Regions from separate parts of the Mesorhizobium sp. M7A.F.Ca.US.002.01.1.1 genome, predicted to be linked through region 1. Evidence: riboswitches for the same ligand, from Rfam matches in the RefSeq annotation. Region 1 holds a riboswitch; each other region holds the start of a gene.
What was found. A riboswitch is a leader RNA that binds a small molecule or an ion and turns the genes downstream of it on or off. The one in region 1 is predicted to bind cobalamin.
Positions count from the first base shown of each region.

Region 2: linked by a shared signal. The riboswitch ahead of EN932_RS18585 (aromatic ring-hydroxylating dioxygenase subunit alpha) and the one ahead of EN932_RS20655 (DUF1636 family protein) in region 1 are both predicted to bind cobalamin.
Region 3: linked by a shared signal. The riboswitch ahead of EN932_RS23800 (CbtB domain-containing protein) and the one ahead of EN932_RS20655 (DUF1636 family protein) in region 1 are both predicted to bind cobalamin.

Region 1 is NZ_RZQE01000222.1:1,920-6,146, reverse strand. Features, by position in the region: gene cobN (cobaltochelatase subunit CobN) at 1-1,116, opposite strand, end outside; gene cobW (cobalamin biosynthesis protein CobW) at 1,135-2,172, opposite strand; gene EN932_RS20655 (DUF1636 family protein) at 2,175-2,603, opposite strand; cobalamin riboswitch at 2,642-2,846, opposite strand; gene EN932_RS20650 (winged helix-turn-helix domain-containing protein) at 2,877-4,076, opposite strand.
Region 2 is NZ_RZQE01000183.1:6,656-10,882, reverse strand. Features, by position in the region: partial or broken gene EN932_RS18595 (DUF680 domain-containing protein) at 1-86, opposite strand, end outside; gene EN932_RS18590 (DUF680 domain-containing protein) at 166-363, opposite strand; cobalamin riboswitch at 875-1,077, shown strand; gene EN932_RS18585 (aromatic ring-hydroxylating dioxygenase subunit alpha) at 1,192-2,439, shown strand; gene EN932_RS18580 (hybrid-cluster NAD(P)-dependent oxidoreductase) at 2,465-3,565, shown strand; gene EN932_RS18575 (PqqD family protein) at 3,735-4,166, shown strand; gene EN932_RS18570 (serine kinase) at 4,215-4,227, shown strand, end outside.
Region 3 is NZ_RZQE01000290.1:2,017-6,243, forward strand. Features, by position in the region: gene cobU (bifunctional adenosylcobinamide kinase/adenosylcobinamide-phosphate guanylyltransferase) at 1-242, opposite strand, end outside; gene EN932_RS23795 (CbtA family protein) at 235-1,005, opposite strand; gene EN932_RS23800 (CbtB domain-containing protein) at 1,021-1,200, opposite strand; cobalamin riboswitch at 1,236-1,432, opposite strand; gene EN932_RS23805 (MFS transporter) at 1,498-2,697, opposite strand; gene EN932_RS23810 (DUF1624 domain-containing protein) at 2,921-3,919, shown strand; gene EN932_RS23815 (isoprenylcysteine carboxylmethyltransferase family protein) at 3,916-4,227, shown strand, end outside.

The DNA.
Region 1 (4,227 bases):
CAACTTGATGAAGGCCGCGACGCGGTCAGCGACCTGCGCCACGCGATCCGGTTCCGGCCGGTTGGCGAAGGCGCGGTGGCCAAGCGCGGGATCGGTCTCGGTCTCGCCCTTGAAGGAAATGGCGCCGGCGAGGACGCGGCCGTCGAGTTCGGGCAGCACGACATGCATGGCGAGGTCGGCGGGTGCCAGGCCACGCTGGTTGTTTTGCCAGATGTCGCGGCGGGTGGTGGCGACGATGACCTGGAAGACAGGCACGCCGGCGCGGTCGAACAGCGTTTCGATGCCGGGTTCGGCGCCTGAGGCGAAAGCGGTCGCGGTGATGATGGCGGCGGGCTTCAGCGCCGTCAGTGCTGTTTGCACGAATGCCAGGGATGCCGGGTCCTTGAGGCTGGAGACGAAGATCGGGACTGGGTCGATGCCGCGCTGCCGCAGCGCTTCAACAAGCGCATCGATGGGCGCGACATCGGCGGCCAGCAGCATCGAGCGATAGACCAGGATGGGGATGATAGGAGCGTTGACGTTGTAAGCGCCAGCATTCGATAAGTCCGGCTTCTCCACAACTCCACATCCAGGCACGTAAAAACCAGCTTTCGGCACCACCACCGGGCCGATAACTTCCGCATCCGACCCCGCCAGCCGCGCCAATTTCCGCACCAGTGCGCTCATATTCGCCGGGCCGCCCTCGCGGAAATAGTCGAGCAGGCCGTCCAACTCCTCGCGCGGCAGCGTCGAGGCTTCGATCAGGCGCAGATCCTCGTCGCGGCATTCGCCGGGCAGCAGCGCCAGTTTTATGCCGCGTTCGCGGGCGGTCGAGGCAAGCTGGTCGCAGCCGTAGCGCCACCAGTCGTAGCCGCCGAGGATGCGCACGAGGATGATCTTGGCATGGCGGGCGACGCTGTCGACCCAGAGGTCGACGGACATGGGATGGCGCAGGTCGCGCAGTGCGGCCAGCCGCATCGAGGGCAGGCGGTCGGCATCGGTCCTCCACGCCGCCGCCAGTCCGGCGAGGTCGCTGTCGGTGAAGGACAGCGCCACGATATCCGCCGGCGTCTGCCGCAGATCGACCGGCTCGGCGAGGTCGTCGAGCGAGGCGGATGTCGTGGTTAGGATGTGCATCGCAATCCGTGTCCGAAATCAGCCGGCGAGTATACGCTCGATCGCCGGGCGGTTCAGCCCTTTCAGGCCGATGACGACGAGGCGCGAGCGGCGGTCGTCCTGCGCGGTCCAGGCGCGGTCATAGTAATGATTGACGAGGGGCCCGACGGCCTGCAGCAGCAGCCGCATCGGCTTGCCGCCGACCTCGACGAAGCCTTTTACACGCAGCACGTTCTCTTCCTCGGCGACGGTGGCGACGCGTTTTGCCAGTTCATCGGGATTGGCGACCGAGGCTATGTCGACAATGAAGGTGTCGAAGTCGTCATGCTCGTGGTCGAAGGCGCCGTCATGATGGGATTTGCGGTTCTCGATGTCGTCCTCGACGGCGAGACCGAGCCCGAGCAGCACGGAGGGATCGACCTTGCCATGCGAGGTCGGCACGATCTTCACTGCGCGGGCGGAGTGTTCGCCAATGATGGCATTGGCGCGGGCGGTGCCGGCGGCGTCCATCAGGTCGCTCTTCGACAGGATGATCAGGTCGGCGCAGGCGATCTGGTCCTCGAACAGTTCTTCCACCGGATCGTCGTGGTCGAGCGTCTCGTCCCCGGCGCGCTGCGCCTGGAGGGCCTCCATGTCGTTGGCGACGCGGCCTTCGGCCAATGCCGGTCCGTCGACCACGGCGATGACGCCATCGACGGTCACCCGGCTTTTCACGCTCGGCCACTGAAAGGCCTGGACCAGCGGCTTGGGCAGTGCCAGGCCCGAGGTTTCGATCAGGATATGGTCGACCTTCGGCGTCAGCGACAGGATTTGGTCGAGCGCCGGGACGAAATCATCGGCGACAGTGCAGCAGATACAGCCATTGGCCAGTTCTACGATGTTTTCCTCGGGGCAGGTGTCGATACCGCATCCCTTGAGGATCTCGCCATCGATGCCGATGTCGCCGAATTCGTTGACGATGATGGCGATGCGCTTGCCGCCGGCGTTTTCCAGGAGATGGCGGACCAGCGTCGTCTTGCCGGCGCCGAGGAAGCCGGTGACGACGGTGCAGGGAACGCGGGATACGGAAGTGGTCATGGTCAATCCTTCAGCATGTCGATGGGTGGAATGCGGGCCACGAGGCCGCGCTTGAGGCTATCGGGGCGGCCACGCCACGGGATCAGGCCATCTTTCGAGGTGGCGAAGAGCTTTGCGCCTGTCACGAGGTCGGCGCCGCTGGTCGCGGTCAGGTCGCCGAAGACATAGCTCCAGCAGCCGTCGCGCAGGATCGCGGCGCTGAGGCGCCGCTTGCAATTGCCAAGGCATTCGACGCTGCGGATGCGGATATCGTCGCCAGCGGCGGCGCGGCGCGTGTCGTCCGTCAGCAACTCGCCGGCGCGGGGATGAGCGTCGGAGCCGGTCTCATTGCGGCAGGAGCCGCAGACGATGATGGTGACGCCGGCCAAGGCATCATCATGGCCGGACGAAATATCCGCTGTGCCAGCCGAAAAACTGCTGTCGTGGTCCAAAGATCGGGCTCCTTGCCCGGAAACCCGCCGGGCGATCGGATTCTACAGTCGCAGACGGCAGGTCTCCTGGCTCGCGAGTCATCGCCTTGGGTAGCCGCCTTCCCGGGAATTCCCAGTGGTTTTCGGCCTTGGCTCTTCGCTTACAGTTGCGGGGACAGCCGCGGATTTGGGATTTTGCCCCGCACCGCATTCCCTCTTAGCCCTTGCCGTTGCGGGCAAGGGACCATCTGGAACCGGATTTAGGCTTTTGCGGGCGGCGGTGTCAACGCGAGCTTACGACACCGCTATGTCGGCCAGCGCCGGCCCCAAATCCCCGGCAGGCGTCACTTCGATGCGTTCGAGCCCGAGCCAACCCTGCATCTGCTTCAATTCCTCGAACAGCTCCGCAGCGGTTTCAGGCGGCGCACCGGGCTCCGCATAGGCTGCATGGACGCGCAGTATGCTGGCCGGGCGATCGGCCTTGAGGTCGACGCGTGCCACGATCCTGTCGCCGAGCAGGAACGGCAGGACATAATAGCCGTATTGCCGCTTGTCGGCCGGCGTGTAGATCTCAATGCGGTAGTGGAAGTCGAACAGCCGCTCTGTGCGCGAGCGTTCGAAGACGACAGGATCGAACGGCGCCAGCAGGGCGCGGGCCTCGATCTTGCGCGGCAGACGCGCGTCTTTATGAAGATAGGCGGGCTTGTCCCACCCTTCGACGCGCACCGGCAGCAACTCGCCCGTTTCAACCAGTTCCTCCAGCCGGCCTTTCATATCGGCCGGCGACAGGCGGAAATAATCGCGCAAATCGCCTGAAGTCGCCACGCCGTGGGCGCGGGCGGAAATGCGCAGCAATTCGCGGTGCGCGTCCTCAGGCGTCGGCACCGGCAGGTCGAGGATCGCCTGCGGCAGCACGCGCTCGGGCAGGTCATAGAAGCGCTCGAAACCGCGGCGGTGCGCCGTGGTGATGCGGCCGGCCCAGAACAGCCATTCGAAGGCGTGTTTGGCATGGCTCCAGCCCCACCAGCCGCCCGAACCTTTCTGGCCCTCCAGCGCGGAAGCGGCGATCGGGCCGCGCTCGGCGACCTCGCGGTAGATCTCTTCGATGTAGGCGGCGTGCTCGCGGCCCCATTTGGCGAGACCCAGATACATTTCCTCGCCCCGCTCGGCGCGCTGCATGCGCCAGCGCATCAGCGGGTATGTCTCGACCGGCAGGAAGGAGGCCTCGTGCGCCCAATATTCGAAAACCATGCGCTTGCGCGTCACGGCCGCGTTGTCGAGCAGCGAGAACGGGTAGGGGCCAAGGCGCGAATAGAGCGGCATATAATGAGCGCGCACCACCGCGCTGACGGAATCGATCTGCAACAGGCCGGTGCGGGAGAGCGTGCGGGCAAAATGCCGGCGGTCGGGCGTGCCGGTCGGGCGAGGATCGAGGAACCCTTGGGCGGCAAGGGCGATGCGCCGGGCCATCGGGAGCGAGATCTTTTCCTTCATGCAGGTATCACTTTGACGTGTTTTGACCGAGGGTCGAATGGCTGATTCCAACCCATGCTAGCAGGGTTTTGGCGGCATCCATGTCAGGAGGGAAAAGTGGAGTAAAAAGCGAAGGAAATCAAACAGGAGCGGATCGGACCAGTTTGCCGCG
Region 2 (4,227 bases), on a different contig from region 1:
CCGTTCGAACCGTAGTTGTCGCTGCCCGCGAAAGCGCTGCCGGTGATGGCCAGAACGGCGGCGGCAGCAATGAGGATCTTGTTCATCTTGAATACTCCTGAATGTCTGAATTTCGCCAGGGCGGCGGGCGAGCCCGCCGTCGACCGGAAAACTGGGAATCGGCTGTTAGTTGTTGCCGAAGAGGTTGCGGTCAGCACCCTGGGCAGGCGCCTGAGCAGCCGGTTCCGACTTCTTGGTCGAAGCGGTGTACGAGCTGTCGACAGCAGTGGCTGCCGCGGCGTTCGAACCGTAGTGGTCGCTACCAGCGAAGGCGCTGCCGGAAATGGCCAGAAGGGCTGCGGCAGTGAGAATGATCTTTTTCATTTTTGGTACTCCAGTATCGTCTTTTTTCCGTCCGTCTAGCGGCGTGTCTTGGAAATGAAATCGCGTCGTTCGGACAGCCCCGATGTGGGAGGGCAAGGTCGTCTTTTCCAATCACGAAGTTGTTCCGTGTGGACCATGAATCCCCACCTTGAAATTGTGCCAATGGAATCTAAGGATGCATTTTTCTTCTTCATATCAGTGTGTTAGGTGTAGCCACCTGATGGATCACTGACTGTTTCAGAGGCCCAGCGTTCACACCGTCCTGCACGCACCGTCAACAGAAACGAACCGTTCGGTTCGATTTTAGGGCGAGCTAATAGTCACTTTTCGAAACCATTAACCTTTTTTGACCCCCCGCGAAGGGTCGGATTCGGAAAGATCGCAGCCGGCAAATGGCCGCCCGGGAGGTGGGATCTCGGCCCGCGACGAGCTGCAGTAGCGTTTCGCATGCCGTGTCGCGCCGCATGGATACGATGTCGTTTTCATGCCGACGGCGCGCCCGCGATCGTGGTTAGATCATACCATCTCAGGTGCCGCTTCGTGACGACGAGGCGGAGAATTGGGAAGCCGGTCAGAATCCGGCGCTGCCCCCGCAACGGTGGTGGAGTTCAAGTCGCAACGGGAGACCACTGGGCAACCGCCTGGGAAGGTGTCGCGATGGTCCGCAAGGACAACTCCAGAGCCCGGAAACCAGCCCGAGATTTTTAGACTCGACTGATCGCGGTGGGCGGTCAAGAGGTGGATAGCGCATGTCCGGCACACAGCCGGCCTGTGTTTCAATCCTTCCTCCATCACCACCAGTTCAGTCCTTAGAAACGAGGACAGGACATGGATATCCGCAACGACATGCTGAGGCTCCTGAAGGGGCGCCGGCAAGGCTTTTCGCTGGAGCAGCCCTTCTACACCGATCCGGACTACTTCAAGCTCGACATGGAGCTGATCTGGTATCGCGACTGGCTGTTCATCGGCCATGATTGCGAACTGCCGAAGCCGGGCAGCTACATCACCGTGCAGGTCGGCGATTATCCGGTCGTCCTTGTCCGCGACCAGCACGGCAAGATCAACGCCTTCCACAATTCCTGCCGCCATCGCGGCAGCCGCGTGTGCAACACGGAGAAGGGTACCGCGGCAAAGCTCGTCTGCCCGTATCATCAGTGGACCTACGAGCTGGACGGCCGCCTGCTGTTTGCCCGCCAGATGGCCGACGGTTTCGACAAGAGTGATTTCGGCCTGAAGCCGGTCGCCTGCGAGAGCGTCGGCGGCTACATCTTCATCTGCCTGGCCAAGGAACCGGCAGATTTCGCGCCGATGCGGGCGATGATCGAACCCTATCTTTTGCCGCACCGGCTGCGTGAAGCAAAGATCGCCTTCGAGAGCACGATCGTCGAGAAGGGCAACTGGAAGCTGGTCTGGGAAAACAACCGCGAGTGCTACCACTGCGCCGCCAATCATCCCGAGTTGTGCAAGACCTTCCCCGAGGCTCCAACCATAACCGGCGTCCATGGCGCCGACAGCGACCCTGAAATGGTCGCACACTGGGCCAGATGCGAGGCATCAGGCTTGCCGAGCAAATTCCGCATCGATCCGGCAGGGCAGTACCGCGCCACCCGCGCGCCCTTGCTGCGCGATGCCGTCAGCTACACCATGACGGGAAAACGGGCGGTCCAGAAGAACCTGTCCGACAGCGTTTCAACCGACCGCATCGGCTCCTTGCTGCTCTATCACTATCCGACGACCTGGAACCATATCCTCGGCGACCACGCCGTTACCTTCCGCGTGCTGCCGATCAGTGCCACGGAAACCGCGGTGACAACGAAATGGCTCGTCCACAAGGATGCGGTCGAAGGCGTCGACTACGACCTCGCTGAGCTCACCCATGTCTGGACCGAGACCAACGACCAGGACCGCCGCATCGTCGAGGAAAACGCCTTCGGCATCCTGTCGCCTGCCTATGAACCAGGCCCCTATTCGGAGCTGCATGAGGGCGGCGTGATCCAGTTCGTCGAGTGGTACGCGTCGTTCATCGGGCCGCGCCTTGCCGAAGGCGGCCGGCCGGCCCTGCGCAGCGTCGCCTAGCCCAGGGGATAAGAGGATGAATGCGATGACGGACCTTGGCCTCTATCGCCATCTCGACCAGATGACGCCCTGGAACGACAGGCTGCAGGTGCTGGAAGTGATCGGCGTCAGCGACGAAGCGCCTGACGTGAAGACCTTCACCTTCCGCTCCGACAACCAGACCTGGTTCCGCTACAAACCGGGGCAGTTCGTGACTCTGGAACTGCCGACATCGGACGGGCCGCTGATGCGCACCTACACGCTGTCGTCCTCGCCGTCGCGGCCGTTCTCGATCGCGGTGACGGTCAAGGCGCAGGCGGGCAGCACCGGTACGCGCTGGATGTTCGACCATCTGACGCCCGGTTCGCACGTCAAGGCCTATGGGCCGACCGGCGACTTCTCGCTGCATAGCCACCCGGCCGCCAAATATCTGTTCATTTCGGCCGGTTCCGGCGTGACGCCGATGATGTCGATGCTGCGCTGGCTGAACGACTGCGCGCCATGGACCGATGTCGGCTTCGTCAACTGCGCGCGCCGCCCGGAAGAGATCATTTTCCGCAAGGAGCTCGAACTGCTCGGCAGCCGCATGCCTGGGCTGTCGCTCGGCTTCATGATCGAGGAGCGGTCGAGCCGCGAGGGCTGGTTCGGCCATATGGGCCGCATCGACGCGATCCGGCTGCCATTGCTGGCGCCCGATTTCCGCGAGCGCGAGATTTTCTGCTGCGGCCCCGATCCTTTCATGCGCGCCGTGCGTGGCATGCTGGACGCAGCCGGCTTCGACATGACGAAATACCATCAGGAAAGCTTTGCCGCGCCTGCCGTGGAGGAGATCCCGGCGCCGTTCTCGCCGCCGGCGGAAGACGGCGCCGCTGCCACCGTGGAGGCCGTGACACCGATCCGGTTCTCGCATTCCGATGTCGATGCCGAATGCGTCGCCGGCCAGACGGTGCTGCAGACGGCACGCGCCTCGGGGGTGCGGATTCCCGCCGCCTGCGAGTTCGGCCTGTGCGGCACCTGCAAGGTGAGGAAGGTCGCGGGCGACGTCGAGATGAGCCACAATGGCGGCATCCTCGATCACGAAATCGAGGACGGCTTTATCCTCGCCTGTTGCTCGAAGCCGCTTTCGGCGCTTGAAATCGAGGCGTGACCGGCAGGCACGGTCAGAGACTGTCCATGCCCGCGCGGCCTGCAGCTGCGCTCGGCCGGGCCTACGCCATCTTGCCAAAAACCCTGCAAATGGTTAGACGCCTGCAACGGTGGGGTTGACCGTAGGGGCCGAAGATCATCTCCGCGGCCTGCTTCGGCGGGGAGCAAACATGCGACAATCCGGCGTATATGCCATTGCCAGCAAGGATATCGTCTTTGAATCCTTCGATGGCGAAGCCGTCGTTCTCGACCTGACCACCGGTAAATATTTCGGCTTCTCTGATTCAGGCAGCAGGCTTTGGGATGCACTGTCGTCCGGCGTGCCTGCCTCCGAACTGGTCGGCGCCGCGACCGGGATTGGCGCCCTCGATGCCGCCGCGATTGACGGCTTTGTTTCACAATTGCTCGAATTCGGTTTGCTGGCGGCCGCAACCGATGGCGTGGCAAGACCGGTTCCCAGCGAATTGCTGGCTCAGCTCGCCGCTGCCGGCGAGCCCCTCAAGGTCGACATCCATGACGACCTTGCCGACCTCATTGTCGTCGATCCCATCCACGAGGTCGAGGAGCCCCTCGGCTGGCCCGCAGTGAAGCAGGCCAACTGAGGCGCCCGCCAGGCTCTCGTTGCCGGACAGCTCCGGAACAGGCAGACCATGCCAAACGTCA
Region 3 (4,227 bases), on a different contig from region 1:
CGATCGTCCGGCAAGGCGGCAAGGGCGCCGGCGAGGTCGAGCGGTGCGTCGATGGTCGTCCAGCCTTCGCCGCGCCGCGACCGGTGCAACGCGATGCGCTCACGCATCTCGTCATCATAGGCTTGCGCCGTGGCGATATAGGTCCAGGGCGGCGGCAAGGCGGTCGCCAAAATTTCGGCGCGCGCGCTCTTGCCGGAGCGCGCACCGCCGATGAGGAAGGTCAGTGTCTTGCGATCAGGCAAAGCTGTCGCGCAGGCTGGTCGCGGTGCCGGTGAAGCGGCCGCGCACCACGCCGACAACCGCGCCGAGCACCAGCCAGAACACCAGATTGGTCACGGTCACCGCCACCACGAACTGGTGATGCAGCCCTTCCGGAATCGCCGTCTCGTAACTGTCGGGCTGCGGTGCCCCGACAACATGCGGTGCGACGATCAAAAGGACGGCAAGGATCGCCAGCGGCAGCGACTTGCGGAACGCGATCAGGCCGAGACCGGCAGCGGTTGCCGCCACCGTTGCCCACCACCAGATCTGGCGCTGGGTGAGATCGGCGGCCGGCATGGCCGGCAGTTCCGGCGGCAGGCCGAGGCCCGGTGCCAGCGTGAACACGGCAAAGCCGGCCAGGCCCCAGAACACGCCCTGGCGCCAACCACCGATGCCGCCGGCGAATTCGGAAACCGCGACCAGGATCAACCCGAAGCCGATGCCGGTGACGATGTTGGCAAGCACGCTGAAGGCGAAACGCTCGAAACCGTCTGCCGGCGCCCAGCCCTCGTCTTCCGCCGCAGCAGTCGCTTCGGCAGGGGCCGGAGCGGCTGTGCTCATGGCATTGCTATTCGTTGCTGCCGGAGCGGCATGGTCATGGTGATGCCCGCCGCCCGCCTGTTCGTAGACCTCCGCCTTCAGGATCAGCGGCACGGTCGCATAGGCCTGCATGCAGGCAAGAACGACGCCGGCCACGAGCCCTGCGATCGCCGCGATGAACACGACGTTGCGAAACAGGTTCATGATGTCAGCCCCTCGTCAGTGGCAGGGAAATGCCATCGAATGGCGATAGTCGTGAGCCGCATTGTGGACCGCATCGATATGCGAGAAGCCGACAAAGCCCATCACGAAAATGCCGAGCAGCGCGGCAAGCGCGAGCTGCATGAAGCGCGACTGCGAGGAGACGGAAGCGCCGAGGGAGACGGAAGCGGTAGTCATGTCTTGTCCTTTCGCCCTCCACCCGAGGGCATCGAAGTCAGTTTCCTGTCGCCGGCAGGTCTCCTGGCTCACGGATCAGCGTCCTTCCCCACCTTCCCGAAGAAAAATCTTCAGTGGCATATGGAGAGGACTACCGCACACAGTTGCGGGGGCAGCCACGGCATTGGGCGAAATCCGCCCTTACCGCATTCCCTCTTGGCTCCAAAATGGAACCGGCGACACCGGCGACTATAGGCAGAATCCTCGCGTCCGGCAAACCAAATTCCGCCGGCGACCGTTGCGAATGCGCCATGAAGGTCAAAGCGATTTCGGCAGATAGCGCCACGTCACGAAGCCGCAGACCGCCGCCAGCAGGCCCAGCGTGACGAACACCGAGCCCAGGCCGAAGAAGGCCAGCACCACCGAATAGACCAGCGGCGGCGTCAGCTCGGAAAAGTCGAGATAGGTGCGATAGACCGCCGCCATCTGCGATCTTTCATAGGAGCGCACCGAGCGCATGAAGGCGGTCGAGCCGAGCGCATCGAGCGCAATGGTGAAGAAGGCGCCGCAGAGCAAGAAGGCGCCGGTGAGCAGCGGCACGGTTTCGCCGACGAAGCCCGCCGCCAGAAGCGCGACCGACATGGCGAAATAGGCAAATGTCATGGTCCTGCGGCCGCCAAAGCGCTTTCCCGCCTTGCCCCAGAAAATCGCCATGAACAAAAGCGCGTTGCCGGCCGAAACCAGCAGGCCGCCGGCCAGCTTGCCCTCACCCGTAATGACCATGAACAGCGGCCCATAGACGAAGAACGTCGTCCAGAAACAGGAGCGCCCAAACGCGATCAGCCAGGCCAGCCTGAGCCTGGGCTGGGCGATGAAGCGGCCGATATTGGCGAGCGGATTGGCTGGTCGCGTCTTGCCGGGACGGATCGACGGGTTGTCGCCGAGCCGGTAGGTCCAGAACAATGCCAGCAGCGCTAACGCGAACACGGCCACCGCGCCATGCGCGGCATAGACGCCGAAGCGCGTGTAGAGGAAGATGCCGAGCGTCGGCCCACCGGTCCAGGCCAGCATCGACCACGCCATGCGCAGCGATTCGGCCTGCATGAAGTCGGTCTTGCGGATGTGGTCCATGATGTAGAGGTTGAGCGTGATCGACAGCGCGCTGGCTCCCATCACCCGGCACAGCATGCCGGCCAGTTGCCCGGCAAGCGTGTCGGTGACGAAGAACAGCGAGCCGATGGCCAGCAGGCAGGCGCCCGCCGTGTAGACCCAGCGCCGGGCGAAACGGCGGATCAGCATCGGCATGAACAATGTCACCGACAGGCCGAGCATCGCCACGACGGTGTAGAGGATCGAGACGATCTGCTCGTTGTGCAGGATCTCGTAAGCTTGGATCGGGATGACGCTCGACACCGTGGCGCGGGCGAAGGATTCGACCGCATAGAGCGAAGCGAAGGTGCGCGCGTCCGCGGCCTTGAGGGCCGGTAGCCAGATCGGATGGCGCACATGGGTGGACATTGCTTTCCCCGAAGCAGATTCACCGGGTCAAATCTGCCGTGGCGACCTCAGCGCCAATAAGAGGAAACCGACGTGCATCCGGCAAAAGCGAAGCCGGCCAAAGGCTTTCCGGCACTGGCCCAATGCCGCGGCTGATCCGGCGTTATCGGCAGGGTTGCCGGTCTTCTTTTGTCCTGGGCAACCGTGATAGTCCTCCAGCGGGGCTGAATCAGAATGCGAGACCATGAGCATCCAAACGCCGACCGCGCCCGTTCAGGATCGACCAAAGCGCATCGTCGCCATCGACATCGTGCGCGGCATCGCGCTGATCGCCATGGCAAGCTACCATTTCACCTGGGATCTGGAGTTCTTCGGCTACACCGATCCCGGCCTGACCGCCTTCGGCTGGTGGAAGATTTACGCGCGCTGCATCGCCTCGACCTTCCTGTTCTTGGTCGGCGTCAGCCTGTATCTCGCCCACGGCCGACAAATCCGCTGGAACGGCTTTTGGAAGCGGTTCGCCATGGTCGCCGGAGCCGCGATCGCGATTTCGGTCGTCACCCGCATAGCCACTCCGGACGGCTTCATCTTCTTCGGCATCTTGCACGAGATCGCGCTGGCCAGCCTGCTCGGTCTCGCCTTCCTGCGCCTGCCGGCGCTGCTGACGCTTGTCGTCGCCGCGCTCGTTATCGCCGCCCCCGTCTATCTGCGCTTCGAGGCCTTCGATCACCCATGGCTGTGGTGGGTCGGCCTGTCGGCGACCAATCCGCGCTCCAACGACTACGTTCCGCTGTTTCCGTGGTTCGGCGCCGTACTTGCGGGCATCGCGGTGACGAAACTCGCCGCAGGTGCCGGCCTGCTTGCCAGGCTTGCCAATCTGGCGCCCGGTCGCTTGGCCAACCCGCTGGTCTTCATCGGCCGGCACAGCCTGGCTTTCTATTTGATCCACCAGCCGCTGCTGATCGGCTGCGTCTGGCTGTTCTCGCAGATCATGCCGGCGCAGGTCGAAACCCCGCAGGTGAATTTCCTCAAAACCTGTCAGCTGTCCTGCGAGCAGTCGCGCGACACCGAGTTCTGTACGAGCTACTGTGTCTGCATGCTCGATACGCTCGAGGGCGAGTCCACGCTTGATAGGCTCTACAACAACGATCAGACTGCGGAGTGGAAAGCGCATTTGTCCGATCTCGCCGGCATGTGCACCGCCAAGACCGACAGCAAGTTGATGGAGGGAGGGGCCGAATGACCGAGAACCAGCCGAAGCCGGGGCTCATACCGTGGCCGCCGCTGATCTACATCGCCGCCATCGCCGTCAGCATCGCACTGGGCCTGCTCTATCCCCTGCCCTGGATCGGCGACCTGCTGGGCGATATCCTGTTCGCGGCCGGCTGGGTGGCGCTGTTTGCCGTCGCCGCACTCTGGTTCACCGCGATCCGCACCATGATCCGGGCCAAGACCACGCTCAACCCCAACGCTGTACCCGATCACCTGGTCACCACGGGTCCCTTCGGCGTCACCCGCAATCCGATGTATCTGGCCAACACGCTGCTGTTG